3 regions of the Rhodoplanes sp. P11 genome follow, and region 1 is predicted to be linked to each of the others. Evidence: riboswitches for the same ligand, from Rfam matches in the RefSeq annotation. Region 1 holds a riboswitch; each other region holds the start of a gene.
The links. A riboswitch is a leader RNA that binds a small molecule or an ion and turns the genes downstream of it on or off. The one in region 1 is predicted to bind thiamine pyrophosphate.

Region 2: another riboswitch for thiamine pyrophosphate. It lies ahead of thiM (hydroxyethylthiazole kinase); the one in region 1 lies ahead of thiO (glycine oxidase ThiO).
Region 3: another riboswitch for thiamine pyrophosphate. It lies ahead of thiC (phosphomethylpyrimidine synthase ThiC); the one in region 1 lies ahead of thiO (glycine oxidase ThiO).

What each region holds. Positions count from the first base shown of each region.
Region 1 covers NZ_CAXWGY010000019.1:360,641-363,889, forward strand. Annotated here, with positions in the region: gene ACFQUV_RS20810 (thiazole synthase) at 1-342, opposite strand, end outside; gene thiS (sulfur carrier protein ThiS) at 344-598, opposite strand; gene thiO (glycine oxidase ThiO) at 622-1,815, opposite strand; TPP riboswitch at 1,806-1,904, opposite strand; gene ACFQUV_RS20825 (MFS transporter) at 1,953-3,215, opposite strand.
Region 2 covers NZ_CAXWGY010000020.1:30,486-33,734, forward strand. Annotated here, with positions in the region: gene thiD (bifunctional hydroxymethylpyrimidine kinase/phosphomethylpyrimidine kinase) at 1-72, opposite strand, end outside; gene thiE (thiamine phosphate synthase) at 69-734, opposite strand; gene thiM (hydroxyethylthiazole kinase) at 731-1,582, opposite strand; TPP riboswitch at 1,571-1,733, opposite strand; gene ACFQUV_RS21820 (Lrp/AsnC ligand binding domain-containing protein) at 1,944-2,180, shown strand; gene ACFQUV_RS21825 (DMT family transporter) at 2,205-3,143, opposite strand.
Region 3 covers NZ_CAXWGY010000001.1:1,137,971-1,141,219, forward strand. Annotated here, with positions in the region: gene thiC (phosphomethylpyrimidine synthase ThiC) at 1-1,739, opposite strand, end outside; TPP riboswitch at 1,780-1,911, opposite strand; gene ACFQUV_RS05065 (EAL domain-containing protein) at 2,086-3,249, opposite strand, start outside.

The DNA of each region.
Region 1 (3,249 bases):
ATAGAGCAGCTCGCGGTCGCCGATCACCTCGAGCTTGATCCAGCTCGTTCCGAGCGCCTCGCGCGCCAGCTCGGCGGTCAGCACGGCGTCGCGGGCAGTCTGGCAGCCCGCCGTGTTGGGCAGGAAGTGGGCACGCTCGCCGATCAGCTCGACCAGGCTTTCCTCCTCGCCGGCCAGGCTGATGCGGCGAATCGCCGCCGTCACCATCTCGGTGCCGCTCGCCGTGAGAGCATCGAGCATGACTTGGCGGTTCGGATAGCCGGCGGTGCCGAGAAAGAGCCGCGAGCGGAAGCTCCGCCCGGCGATCACCAGCGGGTCGGACAGGGTTTTCGGGTCGGTCATCTCAGCCTCCGGGGCGTGCCTGGACGATCTCGACGGTCGCGCCGGGCGCAACCGGGGTCTCGGCCCAGGCGGCGCGTGGCACCACCCGGCCATCGAGGGCGACCGCGATGCCGCGGGCTGCGGGGTCGATGTCGCGGGCGACGAGCAGCGCCGCGAGCGTCGCGGCGGCGTGAGGCTCGCGCACACCGTTGACGGTGATGTGGGCCGGGCGGGAGCCCGGCACCGGGCCGGCGCCCGGCGACGGCGGTTGGGTCATCACGGCACTCCGATGTCGTGGTTTCAGGCGGCGGCCGCCGGCGCGGCGAACCGCGCGATGCCGAACCCGGCGATGGCGGGATCGGTCCCCTCCCCGGCCACCAGGGCGGCGATCGCCTCGGCGGTCACCGGGGCGAGCAGGATGCCGTTGCGGTGATGGCCGGTGGCGTAGACGAGCCCATCGACGGCCGACGCGCCGAGGATCGGCGCGTCGTCGCGGCTGCCCGGGCGATGGCCGACCACGGTGGCGAGGATCGGCAGCTCCTCGATGCCGGGCAGCACCCGCCACGCCGCCTCGATCAGCGACAGCACGCCGCCGGCCGTGATGGCCGTGTCGAAACCCTTCTCCTCGACGGTGGCGCCGACCAGCAGGCGGCCGTCGTGGCGCGGAACCAGGTAGCACCCGGGCGCCCACACGACATGGTTCAGCAGCGGCGCCCGCGGGTTCATGCCGAGGGTGATCACCTGCCCCTTGATGGGACGCACCGGCGGACGCGCCTCGGTCGGCACGCCGGCGATGCCACGGGACCACGCGCCGGCCGCCAGCACCACGGTGCCGGCTGGGATCGTCGTGCCATCGTCGAGGCGCACACCGACCGCGCGGCCGTTCTCGACCATGATGGCAGCGACCGGGGTATGCGGCCGCAGGACCGCGCCGGCCGCCTCGGCCGCAGCCGCGAGCGCATCGACCAGCGCGCCGGAATCGACCTGATGGTCTTCCGGGCTGAACACCGCCCCGCCGATGCCGGGCGCGAGATGCGGCTCGCGGCGGCGCAGCTCGCTGGCGGGCAGCCAGTCGAGCGGCAGGCTGAGGCTCTGCTGAAAGGCGTGATGATGGGTCAGGCGGGCGCGATCGTCGGCGGTGAGCGCCAGCACCAGGGTGCCCTCGCGTCGCAGGCCGAGCGACTGGCCTGTCGTCGCCTCCAGCTCCGCCGCGAAGGCCGGCCACAGCGACTGGGCATGACGGCCGAGGCGCACCAGCGCCTCCTCGCCGGGCTCGGCCTCGGCGCAGGCTGCCAGCATGCCGCCGGCGACCCGGCTGGCACCGGCGCCGACCGGCCCGCGGTCCAGCACGGTGACCGACAGGCCGCGGCGGCGCAGCCGCCAGGCGATGCCGAGGCCGCAGACGCCGGCGCCGATCACCACGACATCGGGGCTGTCGACGGACGCAATGATGGAGGGCTTGGATTCGGAATCAGGACGTGACGAGGCTGCCATCGGCGGCTCCCTTCGCTGGCATGACCCAGACAGGTTCCACGGGTGTGATCTCAGCCGCGCACGGCGCGCGGCACCCCAGGCCGTGACCGGATGATGACGCAATGGGACGGCGACCGCAAGGTCAGGGCAGCGCTGCGTCAGGCGGCGGTGTCACCGACCTTCGGCACACGCCGCAGCCGCGCCGCGCAGACCGCCGCCGTGGTGAGCAGCACCATGGCACCGACGAGGGTCGACGGGCCGACACCCGCCTGCTCGAACCCGACGCGATACACGATCGGTCCGAGCGCCTGCCCCAGGAAGAAGCAGGAGCCGTGCAGCGCCACCGCGAGGCCACGCGAGGCCGGCGCCAGCTCGCTGACATAGACCTGGATGACGCCATGCAGCGAGTAGAAGCCGAGGCCGAGCACCATGAACACCACGATCTCGAACGGCCAGGCGAGGCCGAGCGCCGTGGAGGAGACGCCGAGGGCCATGAACAGGCCGCCGCCGAGCATCAGGCGCCGCTCGCCGAGCCGGCCGACGAGCAGCGGCACCGTCGCCGAGTAGATGAAGCCGCCGATGGCGAAGCCGGCGATGACGACGCCGGCGATCACCGCCCGCCCCTCGCCCCGCGCCGCCAGGAAGGTCGCGACGAACGGGAACAGCCCGTAGACGAACACGCCTTCGATGAACACCGCCGCGTAGCAAAACTTGGCGAGCGGGTTGCGCAGCACGGCGCGATAACCGGCCATGACGGTCGGCACGTCGAAGCGGCTGCGGGTGTCGAGCGCGAGGCCGCGAAAGCCGATCTGCACTGCCACGAAGGCGACGAGCGCGAGCGTCGCGACGAGCGCGAACACGCCGCGCCAGCCGACCGTGTCGGCGATCACGCCGGCGAGCGGCGAGCCCATGACGTTGCCCAGCATGGCGGCGGCCAGCAGCCGCCCGAAGGCGATCTGCCGGCGCTGCACCGGCACGAGATCCCCCGCGATGGCGAGCGCGATCGGGAAGATGCCGGCCGACAGCACGCCGACCAGCACGCGCGACACCATCAGCACCGCGAAGTCGGGTGCGACCGCGCCGAGAAATCCGGCCGCCGCGCTTGCCACCAGCGACACCTTCAGCACCCGCGTCTTGCCCAGCGTGTCGCCGATACTGCCGAGCATCGGCTGAGCCAGCGCATAGGGTAGCGCATAGGCGGTCGACAGCAGCACCACCGTGGCCGTGTCCAGGCCGAAGCCCGTCGCGATCTGCGGGATCAGCGGATCGACGCAGCGCATGAAAAGGCTGGTGGCGAACAGCGACAGCGCCGCGACGAGGAGCACGCGCGTGGTGCCGGGCGGCACGCCGTCATGCGATGCCGTCGTCTCCGGCCGGCTCGGCTCGGGCGAGGTCGACTCGGACGAGGATCGATCGCTCATGGAGACGCCGAACCGCGGACGAGGCCGGCGCGAT
Region 2 (3,249 bases), on a different contig from region 1:
GATGCCGGCACCGCCGCTCGAATCGGAACCCGCGATGGTGACCGCGATGGCGGTGCGGCTCGCCTCCGTCATGCCGGCACCCGGCCGGCGAGCGCCTGATCCACCACGCCACGCAGCCGCCGCGCCGCCTGCTCGGGATCGGCGGCGAGCGACAGCGCGGCGATCACCGCGACGCCGTCGCCGCCGGCCCGGATCACCGCGGCCGCATTGGTCTCGTCGATGCCGGCGATCCCCTCGACCGGCAGGCTCGGCGCCCGCCGCCGCAGCACGGCGCGGATCGCCGCGAAGCCCTCCGGCCCCATGGGCGGCGCCGGATTGTGCTTCGACAGGGTGGTGTAGACGCCGCCGACCCCCGCATAGTCGATCAGCCCGACGGGAACGCTCTCGGCCTGCTCGACGGTCTTGATCGAGTGACCCACTATGGCGCCCGGTCCGAGCAGCGCGCGCGCATCCTCGATCGCCATGTCGTCCGGCCCGACATGGACGCCGGCGGCGCCGGCCGCCAGTGCCACGTCGACCCGGTCGTTGATCACCAGCGGCACGCCGAGCGGCGTCAGCACGGCGAGGAGCGCCCGCGCGGTCTCCACCATCGGGCGGGTGTCGCCGCGCTTGTCGCGGAGCTGCACCAGGGTGGCGCCGCCGGCCACCACGGCGCGGGCGAGATCGACGAGGCTGCGGCCGCCGGCCCGCTCCGGGTCCAGGATGGCGTTGAGACGCAGATCGACCGGCATCATTCCACCTTCGCCCGCTCGTGCAGGTCCTTGCTGTCGAGATCCGAGAGCGCGTCGAGGATCGCCACCGCCAGGCTGCCGGGGCCGCTCGACACCACCGCGGCCCGCTCGGCCGCGACGCCCAGCACGACGTGGCCGGCGACGGCCGCCAGCCACGCATCGTCCTCCACCGCCAGGCAGGCGGCGACCAGCGCGGCGCCCGCACAACCCATGGCGGTGATCCGTGCCATCCAGCGGTGGCCGTTGGCGACGCCGGCGAGCCGCCGGCCATCGGTCATGCGGTCGGTGGCGCCGGTGAGCGCCACCACGCTGCCGGCCTCGGCCGCGAAGGCGGCGAGCGCGGCGGTCTCCGGCGGGCCGGCGGGCGCCGCGGCCAGCGACGCGAACTCCGTCTCGTTGAGCCGCACCACCGCCGGGCGGCGGACGAGCAGCCCGGCCGCCACGTCGCGACGCAGCGGCGAGCGGTCGACAAAGACGGGGTCGAGCACCCAGGGCCGAGCGTTCGCCATGGCGGCATCGACCGCGAGATCGATGGCGGCCCGCCGCTCGCCGTCGAGGGTGCCGAGATTGACCAGCAGCGCGTCGGCCGAGCCGACGAAGGCCGCGACCTCCTCGGCCGAATGGGTCATCGAGGGAACCGCACCGGCGGCGAGCAGAACATTGGCAGTGAACGCCTGGGCGACCGTGTTGGTGATGCAGTGGACCCGCGGCCGCCGCTCGCGCAGCCGGGCGAGCACATCGGCGACGCCGTCGAGGACGGCTGCGCCGTCGAGGACGGCTGCGCCGTCGAGGACGGTGCTCCGATCGAGCGAAACGGCATGGTCGACGGGATCGCCGGGTCGCGATCGCATCTCGAGCTCCCTCCGCCGGCATGATCCGGATCAGGTTCGACGGGTTGGCCTGGCGTCGGTTCCGGTGCGGCGGACCTCCGGGTCTGCCTCCGGCCGGCGTTCGCGCCTCTCAGCCCGGCGGCGAGTCCGCCGGACACCCCGCTGAGATTGCGGGACGGACCTTAGAGCATTTTCTCTCCAAGGGAAATCAGCGCGGAATCGGCTCACCACGGCGGCGACCCGGCCGCCCCTGCGCGGGTGCCGTCCGGATCGGCTCCGACGCTTGTCAAAGCGGTGCGGTTTTGCTCGATTGCGGCGACCGTCGCCGGGCGGGCCGGACCACCCAGCCGCGCCGGCACCGGAGAGGCGCCAGGGGAAGGCCATGATTCCGTTCTTCGTGCAGATCAAGTGCAACCTGGGCAAGTCCTACCAGGTCGCCAACGAGCTCGCCGACGCCGAGATCGCGTCCGAGATCTACTCGACCGCCGGCGACTTCGATCTGCTGGTGAAGTTCTACGTCGAGCAGGGCACCGATATCGGCCACTTCGTCAACGAGAAGGTGCAGACCATCCCGGGCATCGTCGACACCCGCACCATCATCACCTTCAAGGCGTTCTGATCCGCCGGCTTGTGCGCGCCGCCGTCAGGCTCCCGCGTCGGGCGGCGGCAGCTTCGGGCGCTCCCGCGCGCGGCGGGCGGCGATCCGCCGCTCGCGCCAGATCACGAACAGGCCGGACAGCACCACCACCACGGCCCCCACATAGGCGTAGACGGTCGGGATCTCGCCGAACGCCGCATAGCCGATCACGAAGGCGAACAGGAGCGCCAGGTAGTCGAACGGCGCCATGATGGAGGCCGGCGCGTAGCGGTAGCTCTCGGTCAGCAAGAGGTGCGAGAGGCCGCCCAGCACGCCGATCGCCACCAGCGCGACGACCTGCGGCAGCGTCGGGGTCTGCCACACGAACGGCAGGATCGCGGACGAGACCACCGTGCAGATCAGCGAGAAGTAGAAGACGATCGACGAGGTCGTCTCGCTGTCGGTGAGGCGGCGGGTCTGGATCACCGCGAGCGCGTTGGTGAAGGCGGCACCGAGCGCGCACATCGCCCCAATGGTGCTCTCGGCCGAGCCGGCCGTGACCAGCCGGCCGAGGTTGAGATACGGCCACAGCATCACCAGCACGCCGGCGAAGCCGACCGTCACGGCCGACCAGCGATAGGCGCGCACCCGCTCGCTCAGCACCAGGGCGGCGAGCGCCACGGTGATCATCGGGCCGGCGAAGCTGATGGCGGTCGCGTCGACCAGCGGCAGCCGCGCCAGCGCCGCAAAGTTGAGGAACATGCCGGCCACGCTGATCGAGCCGCGAGCGAGATGCCCGAGCGGCCGGCGCGTGCGCACCGCCGAGGCGAGCTCGCGCCGCGCCGCGTAGATCAGCACCACCGGGATCAGCGCGAACACGCTGCGGAAGAACACCACCTCGCCGAGCGGCACCCCGGATTCGCCGACATACCGCACCAGCGCCGACATGAACGCGAACAGCAGGACCGACAGGACCTTGATGAGAATGGCGGCGTTCAGGCTCATGGCGGCGGGCAAGGACGAGCGGACGGACGGAGCGGACGACGAGTGACCTGGGGCCACCCTTTGTCGCACGCCCCGGCGAGCCGCGAAACCCGCCGGCGCCGCCGAC
Region 3 (3,249 bases), on a different contig from region 1:
ACATCCTGGGTGATCTTCATGGAGCAGAACTTCGGCCCGCACATCGAGCAGAAATGCGCGACCTTGTGGGCCTCCTTGGGCAGCGTCTCGTCGTGGAAGGCGCGCGCCGTGTCGGGATCGAGGCCGAGGTTGAACTGGTCCTCCCAGCGGAACTCGAACCGCGCGCGCGACACCGCGTCGTCGCGGATCTGGGCGGCCGGATGGCCCTTGGCGAGATCGGCGGCGTGCGCCGCGATCTTGTAGGTGATCACGCCGGTCTTCACGTCGTCGCGGTCGGGCAGGCCGAGATGCTCCTTCGGCGTGACGTAGCAGAGCATGGCGCAGCCGAACCAGCCGATCATCGCGGCGCCGATGCCCGACGTGATGTGGTCGTAGCCCGGCGCGATGTCGGTGGTGAGCGGGCCGAGGGTGTAGAACGGCGCCTCGCCGCACTCCTTCAGCTGCTTATCCATGTTGATCTTGATCTTGTGCATCGGCACATGGCCGGGGCCCTCGATCATCACCTGGCAGCCCTTGGCCCAGGCGATCCGGGTCAGCTCGCCCAGCGTCTCCAGCTCGGCGAACTGGGCGCGGTCGTTGGCGTCCGCGATCGAGCCGGGGCGCAGGCCGTCGCCGAGTGAGAACGACACGTCGTAGCGCCGCATGATCTCGCAGATCTCGTCGAACCGCTCGTACAGGAACGACTCGCGGTGATGGGCGAGGCACCACTTCGCCATGATGGAGCCACCGCGTGAGACGATGCCGGTGACGCGGTCGGCGGTGAGCGGCACATAGGCGAGGCGCACGCCGGCGTGGATGGTGAAGTAGTCGACACCCTGCTCGCACTGCTCGATCAGGGTGTCCTTGTAGACCTCCCAGTCGAGCTTCACCGGATCGCCGTCGACCTTCTCGAGCGCCTGATAGATCGGCACCGTTCCGATCGGCACCGGCGCATTGCGGATGATCCACTCGCGGGTGTTGTGGATGTTGCGGCCGGTGGAGAGATCCATCACGGTGTCGGCGCCCCAGCGGATCGCCCACACCATCTTGTCGACCTCCTCCTCGACCGACGAGGTCACCGCCGAGTTGCCGATATTGGCGTTGATCTTGGTGAGGAAGTTGCGGCCGATGATCATCGGCTCGAGCTCGGCATGATTGATGTTGGCCGGGATGATGGCGCGGCCGCGGGCGATCTCGTCGCGCACGAACTCGGGTGTGATGAAGGGCGGGATGGCGGCCCCGAAGCTCTCGCCGTCGGCGAGCGCCGCCTCGGCGCGGTCCAGCATCCGCTTGCGGCCGAGATTCTCGCGCTCGGCGACGTAGATCATCTCCTTGGTGATCACGCCGGCCTTGGCCCATTCGTACTGGGTCACCGGGTGTCCGGGCAGAGCGCGCACCGGCACGTGGACGGTCGGGAAGGCGCGCGCGAGATGCTGGCCCGACACGTTGCCGTTGTCGACCGGCTTCACCTCGCGTCCGACATAGGTCTCGACACCACCGCGCTCGGCCACCCAGGCGGCACGGGTGCGCGACAGACCCTTCTCGACGTCGATCGCGGCGGCCGGGTCGGTGTAGGGGCCGGAGGAATCGTAGACAGGCACCGGCGGCTCGCCCGCCGCCTCGCTCAGCACGATCTCGCGCACCGGCACCGCCAGGTCGGGCGCCGCCTCGGGCGCCGTGTAGACCTTGCGCGAGCCGGCGATCGGGCCGGTGGTGACGGTCGGGATCGAGAGGGCGGTGGCGGGGGTGTGCTTGTTCATGCGGATCTCCCGTGATGGGCATCCGGTACCAGCATGCGTCGGTTGGGATGAGTCCCTGTCCCTTCGCCGGCATGACCCGGATCAGGTTCAAAGGGTTTCCGCGGTGCCGTCGCCCGGATGGGCGAAGGCCGGCGGTGTCTCAGCTCCTTCCGGAGCACCCCTCGGAACGAGCCGCCACTCTAGAGGATGACGGAGACGTGTCAACGCGAGGCGCCGCATGTCGCGCGGCGACGGGCGCGCCGGCGCCGGTGTTCGCCGTCGGGACGCGCGGCGGTGTGCTCGGAGTGGTGGGCGAGCACCGCGCGTGTCGTTCGGCGAAACAATGCGGTCGGCGCGATCCGCGCTCTCAGGCCGCGACTCCGCCGGGCGACGGCGCCGCGATGGACACGTCGGGCGGCGGCCCGAGTGCCCGGTCGAGCGACAGTGCGCTGGCGAAGCCGGGCCGGCCGAACAGCCAGCCCTGTGCCTCGCTACAGCCGGCGGCGCGCAGCAGCGCCACCTGGTCCCAGGTCTCGACGCCCTCCGCCGTGGTGGTCATGTCGAGCGCCTTGGCGAGGTTCATGACCGTGCAGACGATGGCGGCGCAGTCGGAGCGGCTCGACAGCTCGCTCACGAAGGAGCGGTCGATCTTGATCTTGCTGAACGGGAAGAGCTGGAGATAGCTCAGCGACGAGTAGCCGGTGCCGAAGTCGTCGAGCACGATGTGCACCCCGAGGGCGGCGAGCTCGTGCAGCACCGCGAGGGTGCCCTGATCCTTTTGCAGCAGCACCGATTCGGTGATCTCCAGCTCGAGCCGGTTCGGAGTCAGCCCCGAGGCCGCGATGGCGCCGCGCACCACCTCCACCAGGTTGCCGCTGCGGAACTGGACGGCCGACAGGTTGACGGCGAGGCGGATGTGCGAGGGCCACGCGGCGGCGACCCGACAGGCAGCGTCGAGAATCCATTCGCCGAGCGGGATGATGAGACCGATCTCCTCGGCCACCGGGATGAACTTGTCGGGCGGCACCAGGCCGCGCTCGGGGTGGCGCCAGCGCACCAGGGCCTCGACCGCGCAGGGCCGGAAGGTGGCGAGCTCGACGATCGGCTGAAAGTGCAGCTCGAACTCCTGCCGCACCATCGCCTCGCGCAGTTGGAACTCGAACTCGCGCTGCTGGCGCACGTCGGCGTCCATCTCGGGCTCGAAGAAGCGGAAGCAGCCGCGGCCGTCCGCCTTGGCACGGTAGAGCGCGAGGTCGGCACTCTTCAGGATTTGGCTCGGCTCCACGCCGTCTTGCGGCGCCACCGCGATGCCGATGCTGATGCCGATGACGATACGCTTGCCCTCGATCTCGTAGGGGGCGCGCAGCTCGCGCAGCAGGGTGGCGGCCAGCGTGGCGGCGCCAGTGCGTGGATCGCCCGCCGTCACGTGAATGACCGCGAACTCGTCGCCGCCGATGCGGCCGAGCGTGTCGGCCCGGCCGCCATGCCGCCGCAGGCGGTCGGCCACCGCCTCCAGCAGCGCGTCGCCGGC